DNA from 3 places in the Waltera acetigignens genome. Region 1 is predicted to be linked to each of the others. Evidence: predicted binding sites of a transcription regulator. Region 1 holds the regulator's gene; each other region holds the start of a gene.
The links. The regulator NrdR, encoded in region 1, represses ribonucleotide reductase genes. The targets are predictions, from matches to a motif close to CACAANATNTTGTG.

Region 1 (5,702 bases):
AATGGTCTTACCCTTTACCAGTTCGGTAGCCATGGAGCTGGTAGCTACGGCAGCGCCGCAGCCGAAGGTCTTGAACTTTGCTTCCCGGATGATCCCGTTCTCGTCAATGTCCAGGAACATTCTCATAATATCTCCGCACTTTGCATTGCCCACGGTACCTACGCCGCTGGCATCCTCGATCTCCCCTACATTTCTGGGGTTCTGAAAGTGGTCCATTACTTTTTCACTGTACATGTATCTGTTATCCTCTTCTTTCTCACTTAATTGTTCTTCTGGCTTTTCAGGAAATCTTCATATAAAGGAGACATATCCCGCAGTCTCTGTACGATTTTCTTCACTTCTTCCGCCACGATGTCCATCTCTTCCTTCGTGCTTTCCTCAGATAAGGTCAGACGCAAGGAGCCGTGTGCTTCCTCATGCTTTAAGCCGATAGCCAGCAGTACATGGGAAGGATCCAGAGATCCGGAAGTACATGCGGAACCGCTGGAAGCGCAAATGCCCTTCATATCCAGCATGATCAACATGGATTCTCCTTCGATGAACAGGAAGGAGAAGTTGATATTGTTCGGAAGTCTCTTCGTGCGGTGACCGTTCAGCCAGCAGTGAGGGATCTCGTTCTCCAGACGTCCGATCAGATAATCCCGCAGTTCGATCTCCTTACGGGTCTTGGTATCCATAATACGCATAGCGCGCTCTACAGCAGCACCCAGTCCCACGATACCAGGAATGTTCTCTGTACCGGCTCTGCGGCTTCTCTCCTGTGCTCCGCCATGTACAAAGGAACGGATCTTCACACCCTTGCGGATATATAAGAAGCCGATACCCTTGGGGCCGTTTAATTTGTGGCCGCTGGCACTGAGCATGTCGATGTGCATTTCATCCACATTGATGGGAACCTGTGCATACGCCTGTACCGCATCGGTATGAAACAATACACCGTGCTCCTTCGCGATCTCACCGATCTCGGCAATGGGTTCAATGGTACCGATCTCGTTATTTGCAAACATTACACTGATCAGAATCGTGTCAGGGCGAATGGCTGCCTTCAGTTCGTCCAGACTGATCAGTCCGTCTCTGTCCACATTCAGATAAGTGATCTCAAAGCCTCTCTTCTCCAGATACTCACAGGTATGGAGAATGGCATGATGCTCGATCTTCGTGGTAATGATATGTTTTCCTTTGGAAGCATAGGCTTCTGCGGTAGCTTTCAGCGCCCAGTTATCGGACTCGGAACCGCCGGCAGTAAAATAGATCTCTTCCGGCTTTGCACCCAGACTGTCTGCGATGGTCTGGCGGGCATGATCCATGGCCTTCTTGCTCTCGGCACCCAGACTGTAGATGGTGCTGGCATTGCCGTAGTATTCACTGAAGTACGGAAGCATCGCATCTACGACCTCCGGTGCCGTTTTGGTAGTTGCTGCATTATCTAAATATATCATATTGCCTCATTTCCGCATATTTTCATGCTTATTTCACTGTTATTCATGATAGCATTCACCGCGCAGTTCTGTCAACAAGGTGGATGGAATATACTTTTGCAAGATCTTTTATCTGCAAAGGATCCAACGAAAAGCTATGAAGCATGCCAAACGTCATCCTCTGATCTTCGGTACTCTGATTCTGACGATCACCGGTCTTATCACCCGCATCATCGGTTTTTTCTACCGGATCTACCTGTCCAGGCTCTTCGGAGAAGAAGGAATGGGGATCTATCAGCTGCTCAGTCCCGCACTGTCTCTCTCCTTTTCCCTGACAGCTGCCGGCTACCAGACCGCCATCTCCAAATTCGTTGCCGCCAATACTGCGGGGCGGCGTTCCGATGACCTGAAAACGCTGCTGACCGGGGCAAGCATCACGCTCCCTCTGTCCCTTGGAGTCAATGCTGTCCTGTTTCTCGCCGCAGAACCCATAGGAATCTTCCTGTTAAAAGAAGCCCGTACCATATCCATGCTGCGGATTCTGTCCTTCTCTATTCCTTTTGCCGCGCTGCATGCCTGCATCAACGGCTATTTCTATGGAAAAAAGAAAGCTTCCGTTCCTGCCCTCACGCAGCTTCTGGAGCAGCTGGCCAGAGTCGGCTGTGTCTTTCTCGTCACCGGAGCCGATCTGTCTGAGGGGCGCACCCCCTCCATCAATGCGGCCGTCTTAGGTCTGACCGTCGGCGAGCTTCTGTCCATGCTGATCGCTCTGATCTGCCTGTACATACACCTGTATCCGGATGCCTCTGTTCTTTCCCTGCAAAATATCTGTCCTTCTTCCGCAGTCTACCGGGATCTGTTGGGCATGGCACTGCCCCTGACCGCCAATCGTATCGTTCTGAATATTTTGCAGAGCATCGAAGCTGTCTCCATTCCCCAGAAGCTTCTGCTCTACGGTTATGATACCACCACAGCCTTAAGTGTATACGGCGTACTCACCGGTATGGCCATGCCCATGATCTTTTTTCCCAATGCTCTCACCAGTTCCGTGGCGGTCCTTCTCCTCCCCACCATCTCCGAAAATCATGCAAAAGGTGACCGGGAAGCCGTATGGAACGACACTCTGCGTACCGTAAAATACTGCAGTCTCATGGGCTTTCTTTGTCTGTGCGGTTTTCTTTTTCTGGGGGATTGGATGGGAACCGAATTGTTCCACAGTGAACTGGCCGGGCATTTCATCGTGACGCTGGGATTCATCTGTCCTTTTTTGTATCTGGATACCACGCTCTCCAGCATTTTGCAGGGGCTGGGAATGGCGGGGCGGATCTTTTTCTCCAATGTGGTCTGTCTGCTGATCCGTCTGGCCTTTGTATTTTTCGCCATTCCACAGATCGGCATGCAGGGATATCTGTGGGGAATTCTGGCAAGTCAGCTGGTGCTGGCCGGAATCTATTTCTTCTGTCTGTACCGCTTTTTCAAAAAAGCGCTGCCTGAATTATCTGCACAAAAATACCTCCAGTGATCGGCTCTACGCCTGTCATCCGGAGGTACCTGTTCTCTTATTCTGTAAACACGGTCTTGCTGCCCACAAAGTACTGATACTGCTGCAGGATCTGATCCTTACGCATATCGGAGATCGCTTTCTCCACATCCAGAGAATGGATATCACTGTCTCTGCCGATGTATCCGAAATCATCCTGCTTGTGGAAAGTAATGGAGATGTCCTCCAGTGCCGCATTGGCGGAGGGCTTTTTCTCTGCCGCCTGTGTATTCTCTGCAGGAGAGCTGTCTATCTGATTCGAAGATGCTACACGGGATTCCTGTTGCGGGACTTCCGTGATCACTGTCTTCGCCGGCTGTCTGCTATAATCCGGTGCCTGTATGCTGTAATCCTGCATTCCGCCGATTCCGTTCACTCCGCTGATTCCCATGTACCCACCTCCTTGTCCTTTGTTTTTTTCTAATACCGCACTCCATTTTCCGAACAGCTGTTATAAAATGCGGAATTTTATCTTCTTTTCAACTATATTATCGACGCTTTTCGTCAAAAGTTAAGTCCTGTTGTGATTCTAGTTGTGATTCTTGTCGTTCAGAACGCTCTTCAGCTCATCCATGAAGGTATTCACGTCCTTGAACTCCCGGTACACGGACGCAAATCTCACATAAGCAACCGCATCCAGATCCTTTAACTTATTCATCACAAGCTCACCGATGGTGCCGCTGGGGATCTCCCGTTCTTCCCTGTTGAAAATCTCGTTCTCCACCTCATCCACCAAAGTCGTGATCTGCTGTGCGCTGACCGGACGTTTATGACAGGCTCTGAGCACCCCTGCCTCGATCTTGGCACGGTCATAGGCCTCTCTGTTATTATCCTTTTTAATAATGATCAGCGGAATCGTCTCGATCTTCTCGTAAGTGGTGAATCGCTTGCCGCATTCATCACATACACGACGGCGGCGAATGGAGTTGTTATCTTCCGCCGGTCTCGAATCGATGACTCTGGTATTTTCATGGCTACAGAACGGACATTTCATAGGCATCCTCCTTATAAAAACCACGTGTTATTTATGTTAAGATTATAGAAGATTCAGCAGTTAATGTCAACTAAAATTATGTCCGGTCCAATCTGTCTGATGTCCTTATACGGGATGACGATATTCGGCTCACAGCGCAGAAATGAAAGCCACTGGTTGCATCCCGGCACCATGATCTTACAGATGCATCCGCTGCACTCATCGAACTCCAGATCACATACATGCCCCAGCTTTTTACAGTCTCTGACATTGATTACATCTTTGCATTTTAACTCGGAAAAAAGCATACTCTGCTCCTCCCGTTTTCTTTCTATTTATTATATGATACCGCTCCGCTTCCCGTTCGGGAAAAACTGGAAAATCTTTCTTGCCGGTATAGTCACTGACTCTCCTGTGAATACTGTAGTTATCAAAAATCAGCAACGATTCAGAAAACTTGGGAGGTCTCTATGGTACAGGGAAAAGTAGAAATCTGCGGTGTCAATACAGCAAAACTGCCTTTGCTAAAGGCAGCGGACAAGGAAGCTCTCTTCGCAAAGATCCGGGAGGGAGATACCGCCGCCAGAGAGACCTACATCGAAGGCAACCTGCGTCTGGTCCTGAGCGTGATCAAACGCTTTTCCGGCAGTGCGGAAAATGTGGACGATCTGTTCCAGATCGGCTGTATCGGTCTGATCAAGGCCATCGACAATTTTGATTCCACGCTGGGTGTAAAATTTTCCACCTACGCGGTTCCAATGATTATCGGTGAGATACGCAGATTTTTACGGGATAACAATAGCATCCGTGTTTCACGGTCTCTGAAGGACACCGCCTACAAGGCAATCTACGCCCGCGATACCCTGACCAGGAAAAATCTGAAGGAGCCCACCATGGAAGAGATTGCCGCAGAGGTAGGTATCTCCAAGGAGGACATCGTCTATGCCCTGGATGCCATGCAGAATCCCATGAGCCTCTACGAACCGGTCTACACCGACGGTGGTGACACCCTCTACGTCATGGACCAGATCAGTGATAAAAAAAATAAGGAAGAGACGTGGGTGGAACATCTCTCCCTCAGTGAAGCCATGAAACGTCTGAACGACAGAGAGCGTCATATCATCTCTCTGCGCTTTTTCGAAGGAAAGACCCAGACCGAGGTCGCCGATATGATCGGCATCTCCCAGGCCCAGGTCTCCCGTCTCGAAAAAAATGCATTGAAAGCTATGCGGGGCTATCTTACCGCATAGACCTTGATCCTCGTATTCTCTGTAACGTATGATACACCAGCCAAAACATCCAGTATCCGATGATTCCTCCCAGCACATTGGTCAGGATATCATCGATCTGAAAATAACCTCTGCCGGTAATGAGCTGGAAAGTCTCCACTCCCAGGCTGGTCGCAAAAGCCGCAAAGATGTTCCTGAAAAATCCCCTAAGCCAGGGAAATGCCCAGGGGCATGCAAAGCCATACGGGATGAAAAGCAGCACGTTTTCCACCACGAAGGCGTTATTTCTCGTATTGATCCCCCAGGTGGAGAAAAGCTCCAGATCCATGGCACGGTTCCGGCTGCCATCCTCTCTGGAGAAAAAAGTGATCACCAGTATGATCATGAGGTACAAAGAAAACACCATGAGACCTGCCATCGGAAAGGCTTCTTTTCCCTTCCGCTCCCTCCTGGCATTCATTGCATTCAGGATCAGTCCCATGACGGCACCGGCCATCACACCATAGGGCAGATATTGTATGGCACCGTTCAGATCCCTTATT
Region 2 (5,702 bases), 150 kb from region 1:
ACGAAAGGTGGTACTTCATGAAAGAGAAGTTACAGCGTTTCATGTGGGGGCGTTATGGCAACGACCGCTTCAATCAGTTTTTGATGATTGTGGCTCTGGTCTGCCTGGCGCTCTCTTTTTTTGGTCTGAGAATATTTTATGTGCTGGCTCTGGCCCTGTTAGTCTATGCGTATTACCGGATGTTTTCTAAAGACCTGAGTAAGAGGAGTGCCGAGAACCAGTGGTATCTGAAGAAAGAAATGAAGGTTCGCGGATGGTGGCAGCGAAAGAAAAAGGCTATTGCCGGTCGTAAGGAGTACAAGATCTATAAATGCCCGAAATGCGGACAGAAGATTCGGGTACCCAGACATAAGGGGAAGATCGCAATCCGGTGCAGAAAATGCGGTGAAGAATTTATCCGCAAGACCTGACGGGAAAATCCTGTGGCAGGATCACGGGAAATGAAAATTGGAATACAGAAATATAGGAAAGGGTGGTGAGCCAGATGTTCGGATATATTGTGATCAATCAGTCGGAAATGAAATTTAAGGAGTATGATGTTTATCGATCCTATTATTGCGGATTGTGTCAGAGCCTGAAGGAACGTTACGGTGTCCTGGGGCAGCTTTCTCTGAATTACGATATGACTTTTATCCTGATGCTGCTCACCGGCTTATATGAACCGGAGGAACAGGAGGCCCAGTGCAGATGTGTGGCCCATCCTTTGGAAAAACATCCCACAAGAAGAAATCTGTTTACGGATTATGTGGCAGATATGACGGTGCTTTTTTCCTGCTATAAAGCGGAGGACGACTGGGAGGACGAGCATAGTCTGAAGGGACTGGTGTACAGTTATCTGTTGGGAAGAAAATTCCGTAAAAAACCGTTATTATATCAGGAAAAAGTAAGAAATATCTCACTGGCCATGCAGAATTTTGCGGATGCGGAAAAGCAGGGCAATGCGGATATTGATACCATGGCGGGATTGTTTGGCAGAGTCATGGCACAGATTGTATCCTGTCGTGAGGATGAGTGGAAGGACAATCTGGAGAGACTTGGATTTTTCCTGGGAAAATTCATTTATCTGTTGGATGCCTATGAGGATATCGAGCAGGACCTCAAAAAAGGAACCTATAATCCGTTAAAGAAACGGTATGAGGAACCGGGCTTTGAGGAGGAATGCCGGCAGATCCTGACCATGATGATGTCGGAGTGCTGTAAGGAGTTCGAACAGCTTCCTATTTTACAGAATGTGGATATTCTGCGGAATATTCTGTATTCCGGTGTATGGTGCCGTTATGAGATCGTGCGGAAGAAACGGATGAAAGACAGTGCAAAAGAGGTAACGGGAAATGACTTATGATCCATACAGTGTTCTGGGAGTGAGCAGAGATGCTTCCGAGGAGGAAATAAAAAAAGCATATAAGGCACTGAGCCGGAAATACCATCCCGATGCCAATATCAACAATCCCAATAAGGATCAGGCGGAAGAAAAGTTCAAGGAGATCCAGGCAGCCTACCAGCAGATCATGAAGGAGCGGACCGAAGGCTACAGTTACGGTGGCGGATATGGCAGGCAGAGCTATGGTGGTAGCGGAAGCGGCTACGGTGGAAGCCAGGGATATGGCGGCTACGGTCAGGGATTTGGAGACTTCTGGCAGCAGGCAGGCTGGCAACAGCAGACTTCTGGCTATGAAGAAGAGCCCAGACTGCGGGCAGCCGGTAATTATCTCAGAAACGGCTATTACAGAGAGGCCAGAAATACGTTGGACGGCATGGGAGAGCATGAGAAGACGGCCAGATGGTATTACTACAGTGCCATGGCACACATGGGCCTTGGAAATAATGTAGCGGCGCTGGAACATGCAAACAAGGCGGTGGCGCTGGATCCCCAGAATATGGAATACCAGATGCTCCTGCAGAGACTACAGAGCGGGGGACAGTGGTATGAGAGCAGACAGGCAGCCTATGGCTATCCCCATGTGGGTGGCAACGACCTGTGCCTGAAAATTTGTCTGGCCAATCTGTTCTGCAACCTTTGCTGTGGCGGTGGCGGTTTATGCTTCGGCGGTTATGGTGGAAGAGGAATGTTTTAAAAAAGATACTTGCTTTTTCCATGTATCCTCACTATAATATTAGATACAAGATGTAGATACGAAATTACTTGGAAAACACAAAATCTAGTGAGACACTATGATTTGCAGAAAAAGTCGTGTCGGGAACTTGCTTCCGATGCGGCTTTTCTTTCGGCTTATGCAGGAATTCGTATCTTATGGGAATGATATAAAGTGAGGGAAACAGCAATGAAGATTCAGAAGAGAGACGGCAGAGTAGTGCCCTATGAAGAGGAGAAGATCCGGGAAGCAATCCATAAGGCCAACAATGAAGTGGAGGAGCGGTATCGTGCCAGTGAGGGACTGATCGAGGAGATTCTGGAGGATGTACAGCAGGAGGGCAGACAGACCCAGACCGTGGAGCATATCCAGGATATGATCGAAGAGCATCTGGTAGAGCACAATAAATATACTCTGGCAAAGAAGTATATTGTATACCGTTACCAGAGAAGTCTGCTTAGAAAGTCCAATACTACGGATGAATCTATTTTAAAACTGATCCGGAATGAGAATAAGGAGCTGGCGGAGGAAAATTCCAACAAGAATACCCGTCTGGCTTCCACTCAGAGAGACTATATTGCGGGTGAAGTGTCCCGTGACGTTACCAGACGTCTGCTTTTGCCGGAGCATATTGCCATGGCGCACGACAACGGTGTGCTGCATTTCCATGATGCGGATTATTTCATCCAGCCGATCTTCAACTGTTGTCTGATCAATATCAAGGACATGCTGGACAACGGCACTTCCATTAACGGCAAGATGATCGAGTCTCCCAAGAGCTTTCAGGTGGCATGTACCGTGACCACCCAGATCATTGCGGCAGTGGCCAGCAACCAGTACGGCGGCCAGAGCGTCAATATCAAGCATCTGGGGAAATATCTGCGTAAGAGTAAGGAAAAATTTGCAAAACAGCTGGAGGAAGAATTCGGGGATACTCTGGATCAGGCAGCCAAGGACAAGATCGTGCAGATGCGTGTGCATGACGAACTGAAATCCGGTGTGCAGACCATCCAGTATCAGATCAATACTCTGATGACCACCAACGGACAGTCTCCTTTTGTCACACTTTTCCTGCATATCGATGAGAATGACGAATATGTGGAAGAGACCGTGCAGATCATCATGGAGATCCTGCGTCAGCGGATCGAGGGGACCAAGAATGAGAAGGGCGTCTATGTGACTCCTGCTTTCCCGAAGCTGGTCTATGTATTGGATGAAAACAACTGCTTAAAGGGCGGAAAATATGACTATGTGACCAAACTGGCCGCACAGTGCTCTGCCAAGAGAATGTATCCCGACTATATCTCCGCGAAGAAGATGCGCGAGAATTACGAGGGAAATGTATTTTCCTGCATGGGCTGTCGTTCTTTTCTGTCTCCCTGGAAGGATGAAAACGGAGAGTACAAATGGGAAGGACGCTTCAATCAGGGCGTTGTCAGCATCAATCTTCCGCAGATCGGTATTCTGGCAAAAGGAAATGAAGAGAAATTCTGGAAACTGCTGGACGAGCGTCTGGAACTGTGTTATGAAGCATTGATGTGCCGTCACAAGGCACTGGAAGGTGTGGTATCCGATGTGAGCCCCATCCACTGGCAATACGGAGCCATCGCCCGTCTGAAGAAGGGCGAGACCATCGACAAATACTTGCACAATGGTTATTCCACCATGTCTCTGGGATATATCGGACTGTATGAGACCACGTATCTGATGAAAGGATGCAGCCAGACCGTGGAACCCGGCAAGGAATTCGCCCTGCGTGTCATGGATTATATGAAGGATCGCTGCGCAAAATGGAAAGAGGAGACCGGTATTGCATTCAGCCTCTACGGAACTCCTGCTGAGACACTGTGTTATCGTTTCGCAAGGATCGACCGGGAAAAATACGGTGATATTTCCAATGTCACCGATAAAGGATACTATACAAATTCTTATCATGTGGATGTACGGGAGAAGATCGACGCATTTACCAAATTTAAGATCGAGAGTGAATTCCAGAATAAATCTTTGGGAGGCGCGATCTCTTATGTGGAGGTACCTAATCTGACGAATAATGTGGAAGCCATCGAGGAAGTGATCCGTTTTATTTACGATAATATCCAGTACGGTGAGTTCAACACCAAATCCGATTATTGCCACGTCTGTGGCTATGACGGTGAGATCATGATCAATGATAATATGGAATGGGAGTGCCCTCAGTGTCACAACAAGGATCATGCGAAAATGAATGTCACCAGAAGAACCTGCGGTTATCTTGGAGAGAACTTCTGGAATGCCGGCAAGACCAAGGAGATCAAGGCAAGAGTTCTTCATCTGTAATATGCAGATAGTAAAAGGGAAGGAAATGTCCTATGAATTATGCGACGATCAAGAAAACGGACGTGGCAAACGGTCCCGGCGTGAGAGTATCGCTGTTTGTCAGCGGTTGTACCCATCATTGCAAGGGATGCTTTAACAGTGTGGCCTGGGATTTTCAGTACGGACAGGCTTACACGCTGGAAACAGAACAGGAGATCTTACAGGCACTGGCCCCGGACTATATCCGGGGCTTAAGCTTACTGGGCGGCGAACCTATGGAACCGCAGAACCGTGCAACGGTGCTTTCTCTGGTAAAGAAAGTAAGGGAAATTTATCCCCGGAAGACGATCTGGTGCTATACCGGCTATGATTTTGATAAGGATCTTCTGGCCTGGATGGAAGCGGGAGATCCGGTGATCACGAAACTTTTACCGCTTCTGGATGTTATCGTGGACGGAGAATACAAGGAAGAGTGCCGTAATTTACGTCTGCCTTTTCGCGGATCTGAGAATCAGCGGATTTTGGATGTACCATTGTCTTTAAAGGAAAAATGTGGTATAATTTTACATACATAAGAGGATTCGGGTCGAAAAAGGGATATCGGTTCGAAAATAAAAACAAAAGTGTGAGGGAGTAATACAAGTATGGAGAGCTTTCTGGATATGACATTAGATAGAAATCTCTACATCGGTGTTCCGGTGGGAGCCTTTTTGTGCTCCCTTTTTCTGTTATTCTGCTTTTTCAATACCATGAAGAGCCGGACAGTCCGTAGTCTGAGGGCAGTGCTGACTTCCTGCCTGGTGTGGACCGGTGGGGTGATTCTCATGCGGCTACAGGTATTTCCGGGAATTCGTTTCTGGCATAATTTTGCACTGTTTGGTCTGCTGGTGATTCCAGTGTTTATGTATGCATTTCTATTTGGTTTTCTGGAAATTACGGAGCATGACGCGCTGATCTATATCTATGGAGTCCTGACGACAGCTCTGGTTCTGGGCAATGCCTGGAGTGGCGCGATCCTGCCGGCACCGGAAGTGACGACCCGTGCCGATGGAACTTATGTCTATATGTATCATGCAACATCCGGAATCTGGGTGTTGACGGTATTGGAGGTCTCGGTATTGGTCTATGCCACTTATCTGGCTCATTGCAAGATCGGTGGAGACCTACAGCTGCGTAAAAAACTACAGCCGCTGTTACTGGGAACCCTGTTTGTTTTGATGGGAAATCTGCTCTGCCTGATTCCGGGAAGCGTCTTTCCGTATGATATGCTGGGCTGCGTTGGTATGGCGGTGTGCATGGTCTATATCATGTACA
Region 3 (5,702 bases), on a different contig from region 1:
GTCCGTAAAATCCGGGAGGGGGCCAACAGTCCGTTTACGGATCCGGGGAGCTATCTCCCGCCCGAGGGAGCGGAAAGTTTTGCCCAGTTGTATGCCAGAAGCGGCGAGTTCGTGAAGCAGGTGTTGCTGCCGTTGGAGGGAACTTATGAAACAGTGCTGGTGGTAGCTCATGGAGCATTGAATCGCAGTATCCTGAATGCGGTGTTGGATATTCCGGTCAGCGACTTCTGGCATTTCCATATGGGCAACTGTGCTACTGCGATTCTGGAATGCCGGGAAGGAAAGCTGTCTCTGTTGGAATATCAGGACAGTGAAAGTGTAAATACGAAGAGCAAACTGCTGTAAGTTCCGGATACAGAGCTTGCAGACTGCTGAAAGGTGAGAGGTTAAGAATGCACATAGACAGAGAAGACATGCTGGAACTGACCAGAAGAATGACCGTGTCCCGCAACTGTTTTTCCAGAATTGCAGGAGCCTATATGGACGAAGAAGGGTTTATTGACGGTACTTTTAATACTCATTTTCTGAAGTTGTCCGGAAGCGAAAAAGAGAAAAATCTGAATATTGCCAAGACGGTACCTTATTCCAATACCAATGTGAATCTGAAAAATTACCGGCTGGATCAGGGAGCCCGGAAACCGGGCAGCATTATGCAGTTATTGGAGGCATTACGGCAGTGCGAACTGAAAAATGATGCATTATTGTACTCCCTCTATGAATATATTGGGGAGAGATACCAGCCGGGATATCCTTATGCCGTTTATCTTTTCTTCGGCAGCTACGATGTACCCACCAAGGGAAAAGACAAAGAGAACCAGTGGGAGTCCGAGGAAGTCTATCAGTTTCTCATCGGCACGATCAGTCCGGTGACCGGAGACTACGAGGCCGGAAAACCGGAGGCGGGATTTTTGTACCCTGCCTTTGCCAACCACAGCACAGACATTGACGGTATCAATATCTATCAGGCGGAGGAAGGGGCACAGTTATTTGCAAAAATACTGGGCGTACAGGCTTGACAGAAAGGCATTTCTTCCCTATAATACGCTCTGGAACAAAATGAATAACCGGTCATAAAACCCGTAAGGGAGTGGATTTTTCAAGATATCGATCTTATTTTCGCCACACAGCAGGAATGTTGTGTGGCGTTTGTTGTTTAAGGAGAGGAAAAATGAACCAGACTTATATGAAAGAAAAGAAGATATTCCCGTTGGTCATGTCCATGGCACTTCCCATGATGCTGTCCATGGCATTTAATTCCCTCTATAACATTGTAGACAGTTATTTCGTGGCGAAGCTCAGTGAAGATGCCATGACGGCATTGTCTTTAGTCTATCCGGCACAGAACTTGTTGACGGCGGTGGCAGTGGGCTTCGGTGTGGGTGTGAATGCCATGATCTCCTTCTATCTGGGAGCACAGAATCAGGAAAAAGCGGATAAGACGGCAACCCAGGGCATGGTGCTGGGAGTATTGCACGGCGTACTGCTTATGATCTTATTCCTCTGCGGCATGAACTGGTTCTTAGGGATGTTTACGAAGAGCGATACCGTGCGGGCACTGGGCATGGAATATTCCAATGTGGTATTCCTGTTCTCCACCATTGTCACCGGAGGTATCACGTTAGAGAAAATCTTTCAGGCGGTGGGCCGGATGCGTGCCACCATGGTCAGTATGATCGCCGGATTTGTGACGAATATTGTGTTGGATCCGTTGTTGATCTTCGGTATCGGACCGTTTCCCCGGATGGAGATCGCCGGAGCGGCTCTGGCTACCGGAATCGGTCAGGTGATCACGTTATTAGTATATATCATCTATTATGTGTTGGATCCGTTGCCGGTAAAATTGCGCAGAACTTATCTGCGACCGGAAGGAGAGATCTGTGGCAAGACCTACGGCATCGGCATTCCGGCTACGCTGAATATGGCACTGCCGTCTCTGTTGATTTCCGCACTGAACGGTATTCTGGCGGCTTATTCGGGTGCGTATGTGCTGGTACTGGGCGTTTATTACAAGCTGCAGACCTTTATCTATCTGCCCTCCAATGGCATCATTCAGGGCATCCGGCCGCTGATTGGTTACAATTACGGTGCCGGAGAGCGGAAGCGTGTGGAGCAGATCTACCGGTTGACGCTGGAACTGACTGCCGGGATCATGGCTATCGGCACGGCATTGTGCTGGCTGATCCCCGGAGGACTGATCGGACTGTTCACCGAGAATCCGGAGACTGTTACCATCGGTATTACAGCACTGCACATCATCAGTCTGGGCTTTATTCTGTCCGCTGTGTCGGTGACCAGCTCCGGCGCACTGGAGGCGCTGGGACAGGGCATGGCTTCCCTGGTGATCTCCGTGATGCGGTATGTGGCGGTGATCATTCCTGCGGCATTTGTGCTGAGCCGCCTGATCGGCGTCACCGGTGTGTGGGGGGCATTTGTCTGCACGGAGAGCGTGACTGCGGTGGTGGCGTATGTGTTGTACCACAGGGTGTGGAAGAGAGCGTAAGAGGCGAGTACCGTTCACATTCGCGGCCGTTCACCCCGCGCCATTCGTACCCGTGGTCGTTCACCCCGCGCCATTCGTACCCGTGGTCGTTCACCCCGCGCCATTCGTACCCGCGGCCGTTCACCCCGCGCCATTCGCAAAATCGCCTCTTCGAGGCTTTCCGCTGCTACGCAGCTGCCTTTTGCTCATGAGATGGCGCTCCCCTCGTCGATTTGCACAGAGCCGGCTCCTTACGCAAGCGTAAAGCCGTCTCCGCACAAATCGACGGGTGAACTGATGTATACACAATATCTTGTATCCTTTAATTGACTTCCCCTACAAAGTATTGTAGAATAGACCGTGATAGGTTTTACGGGCGAAAGCCCATGGGGACACGAAGGTAAGGGGGTACATAAGATGTTTCAGGTAATCAAACGAGATGGTTCCAAAGCGGACTTTACACTGACGAAGATCAATGATGCCATTATGAAGGCTTTTACTGCGACGCAGATGAGCTACAATAATGACATTATTGATCTTCTTGCGTTACGGGTAACTGCGGATTTCCAGAAAAAGGTGGAGAATGACGAGATCCACGTGGAAGACATTCAGGACAGTGTGGAGCGTGTACTGGGACAGGCCGGCTATGAAGAGGTGGCGAAAGCGTATATTCTGTACCGCAAGCAGCGGGAGAAAATGCGTGCCATGAAGTCTACCATTCTGGACTACAAGGATGTGGTCAACAGTTATGTCAAGGTGGAAGACTGGCGTGTGAAAGAGAACTCCACGGTGACCTATTCCGTAGGTGGTCTGATCTTAAGCAACTCGGGTGCGGTGACGGCGAACTACTGGCTGTCTGAAATCTATGATGAAGAGATTGCAGAGGCACATCGGAATGCGGATATCCATATCCATGATCTGTCCATGCTGACCGGCTACTGTGCCGGATGGTCCTTAAAGCAGCTGATCAAGGAAGGACTGGGCGGCATCACCGGCAAGATTACTTCTGCTCCGGCGAGACACTTATCCGTGCTATGCAACCAGATGGTAAATTTCCTGGGGATCATGCAGAACGAATGGGCGGGAGCACAGGCATTTTCTTCCTTTGATACCTATCTTGCCCCATTTGTAAAGGTAGATAATTTAAGCTATCCCGAAGTGAAAAAATGCATCGAGGCATTTATTTACGGTGTCAACACCCCCAGCCGCTGGGGCACACAGGCTCCTTTTTCCAATATCACGCTAGACTGGACGGTGCCCGATGATCTGGCAGAGCTGCCGGCGCTGGTAGGTGGTGTGGAGATGGATTTCAAATATAAGGATTGTAAAAAGGAAATGGACATGGTCAACAAGGCGTTTATCGAGACCATGATCGAGGGCGATTCCAACGGCCGTGGTTTCCAGTATCCGATCCCGACTTATTCCATCACAAAGGATTTTGACTGGTCCGACACCGAGAACAACAGACTGTTATTCGAGATGACCGCAAAATACGGTACACCGTATTTTTCCAATTATATCAATTCTGACATGCAGCCCAGTGATGTCCGCAGTATGTGCTGCCGACTGCGTCTGGATCTGCGGGAACTGCGCAAGAAGACCGGAGGATTCTTCGGTTCCGGCGAGAGCACCGGAAGCGTGGGCGTTGTCACCATCAATATGCCCAGAATCGCATATCTGTCTGCCAACAAGGACGAGTTTTACGCAAGACTGAACCACATGATGGACATTGCAGCCAGATCCCTGAAGATCAAGCGCGGTGTCATTACGAAGCTGCTGAACGAGGGACTGTATCCCTATACCAAGCGGTATCTGGGAACCTTTGAGAATCATTTTTCCACCATCGGTCTGATCGGTATGAATGAAGTGGGCTTAAATGCCAACTGGCTGAGAGCGGATATGAGCGATCCCAGGACCCAGGAGTTCACCAAGGAAGTACTAAACCATATGAGAGAGCGTCTGGCGGATTATCAGGAGCAGTACGGAGACCTCTACAATCTGGAGGCAACCCCTGCGGAGAGTACCACGTACCGTCTGGCAAAGCACGACAGAAAGCGCTGGCCCGGCATCAAGACGGCCGGAAAGCCCGGAGATACCCCTTATTATACGAATTCCTCCCATCTGCCGGTGGACTATACCGTGGATATTTTCGATGCACTGGATATTCAGGATGAATTGCAGACCCTGTATACTTCCGGCACAGTGTTCCATGCATTCCTGGGAGAAAAGCTTCCCGACTGGAAGGCAGCGGCTTCTCTGGTACGCACCATAGCTTCCAATTACAAGCTGCCCTATTACACCCTGTCTCCGACTTATTCCATCTGTAAGGAGCATGGTTATCTGGCGGGCGAAGTGAAGGTATGTCCTCACTGTGGGGCGAAGACCGAGGTCTATAGCCGTATCACCGGTTACTATCGTCCGGTACAGAACTGGAATGATGGTAAGCTACAGGAATACGCCAACAGAACAGAGTATGATATTGCACATTCTTCCCTGAAGCGTCCCACCAGAAGCGTGGTGACCTTGTCCAATTTTGCAGAAGAGGTGGATGTAAAAGTGGAGCAGCCGCAGAACATCAAGTATCTGTTCACCACCAAGACCTGTCCCAACTGTAAGCTGGTGAAGGAATATCTGAAAAATGTACCCTACGTGACCATCGATGCGGAGGAGAATATGGAGCTGGCAAGACGTTACGGTGTAATGCAGGCACCGACTCTGGTGGTGGTAAACGGTGACAGCCATAAAAAGTATGTAAATGCTTCAAATATCAAGAAGTACGTTGACCAACTGACATTAGTTGGGGTAGAATAGAAACAGGTCAGGAGGCATCGCCCGAAGGCGGTGCCTTTTCTGCGGTTATTACAGATACACCGCAGAGGGAAATTTATACAATTGAGAAAATAAAATGCAATGAAAATGATTGCAGAACGGAGGAAATATGATCAACAAACTGATCACTCGAATCAAAGAAACCAACGCACCGATCGTGGTAGGACTGGATCCTATGATGAAATTCGTGCCGGAATATATTAAGAAAGCAGCATTCACCGAATACGGTGAGACACTGGAAGGTGCTGCAGAGGCCATCTGGCAGTACAATAAGGGGATTGTGGATGCTATTTATGATCTAGTACCCGCTGTGAAGCCTCAGGTGGCAATGTATGAGCAGTTCGGTATTCCCGGCATGGTGGCATTTAAGAAGACTGTGGATTATTGTAAGGAA

Region 2: nrdD (anaerobic ribonucleoside-triphosphate reductase) is a predicted target of NrdR. The motif match lies at 2,152-2,165, and genes of this name have one in related genera.
Region 3: OCV96_RS13490 (ribonucleoside triphosphate reductase) is a predicted target of NrdR. The motif match lies at 2,784-2,797, and genes of this name have one in related genera.

Annotation. Positions count from the first base shown of each region.
Region 1 covers NZ_JAOQJO010000001.1:442,867-448,568, forward strand. The annotation lists gene nifU (Fe-S cluster assembly scaffold protein NifU) at 1-234, opposite strand, end outside; gene nifS (cysteine desulfurase NifS) at 261-1,439, opposite strand; gene OCV96_RS02060 (polysaccharide biosynthesis protein) at 1,576-2,940, shown strand; gene OCV96_RS02065 (hypothetical protein) at 2,978-3,349, opposite strand; gene nrdR (transcriptional regulator NrdR) at 3,488-3,952, opposite strand; gene OCV96_RS02075 (YlmC/YmxH family sporulation protein) at 4,006-4,239, opposite strand; gene sigG (RNA polymerase sporulation sigma factor SigG) at 4,402-5,181, shown strand; gene OCV96_RS02085 (VanZ family protein) at 5,171-5,702, opposite strand, start outside.
Region 2 covers NZ_JAOQJO010000001.1:587,962-593,663, reverse strand. The annotation lists gene OCV96_RS02725 (TFIIB-type zinc ribbon-containing protein) at 18-410, shown strand; gene OCV96_RS02720 (DUF5685 family protein) at 485-1,342, shown strand; gene OCV96_RS02715 (J domain-containing protein) at 1,332-2,075, shown strand; gene nrdD (anaerobic ribonucleoside-triphosphate reductase) at 2,283-4,409, shown strand; gene nrdG (anaerobic ribonucleoside-triphosphate reductase activating protein) at 4,442-4,963, shown strand; gene OCV96_RS02700 (HD domain-containing phosphohydrolase) at 5,033-5,702, shown strand, end outside.
Region 3 covers NZ_JAOQJO010000014.1:81,579-87,280, reverse strand. The annotation lists gene OCV96_RS13505 (histidine phosphatase family protein) at 1-345, shown strand, start outside; gene OCV96_RS13500 (DUF4317 family protein) at 393-1,016, shown strand; gene OCV96_RS13495 (MATE family efflux transporter) at 1,169-2,500, shown strand; gene OCV96_RS13490 (ribonucleoside triphosphate reductase) at 2,897-5,290, shown strand; gene pyrF (orotidine-5'-phosphate decarboxylase) at 5,418-5,702, shown strand, end outside.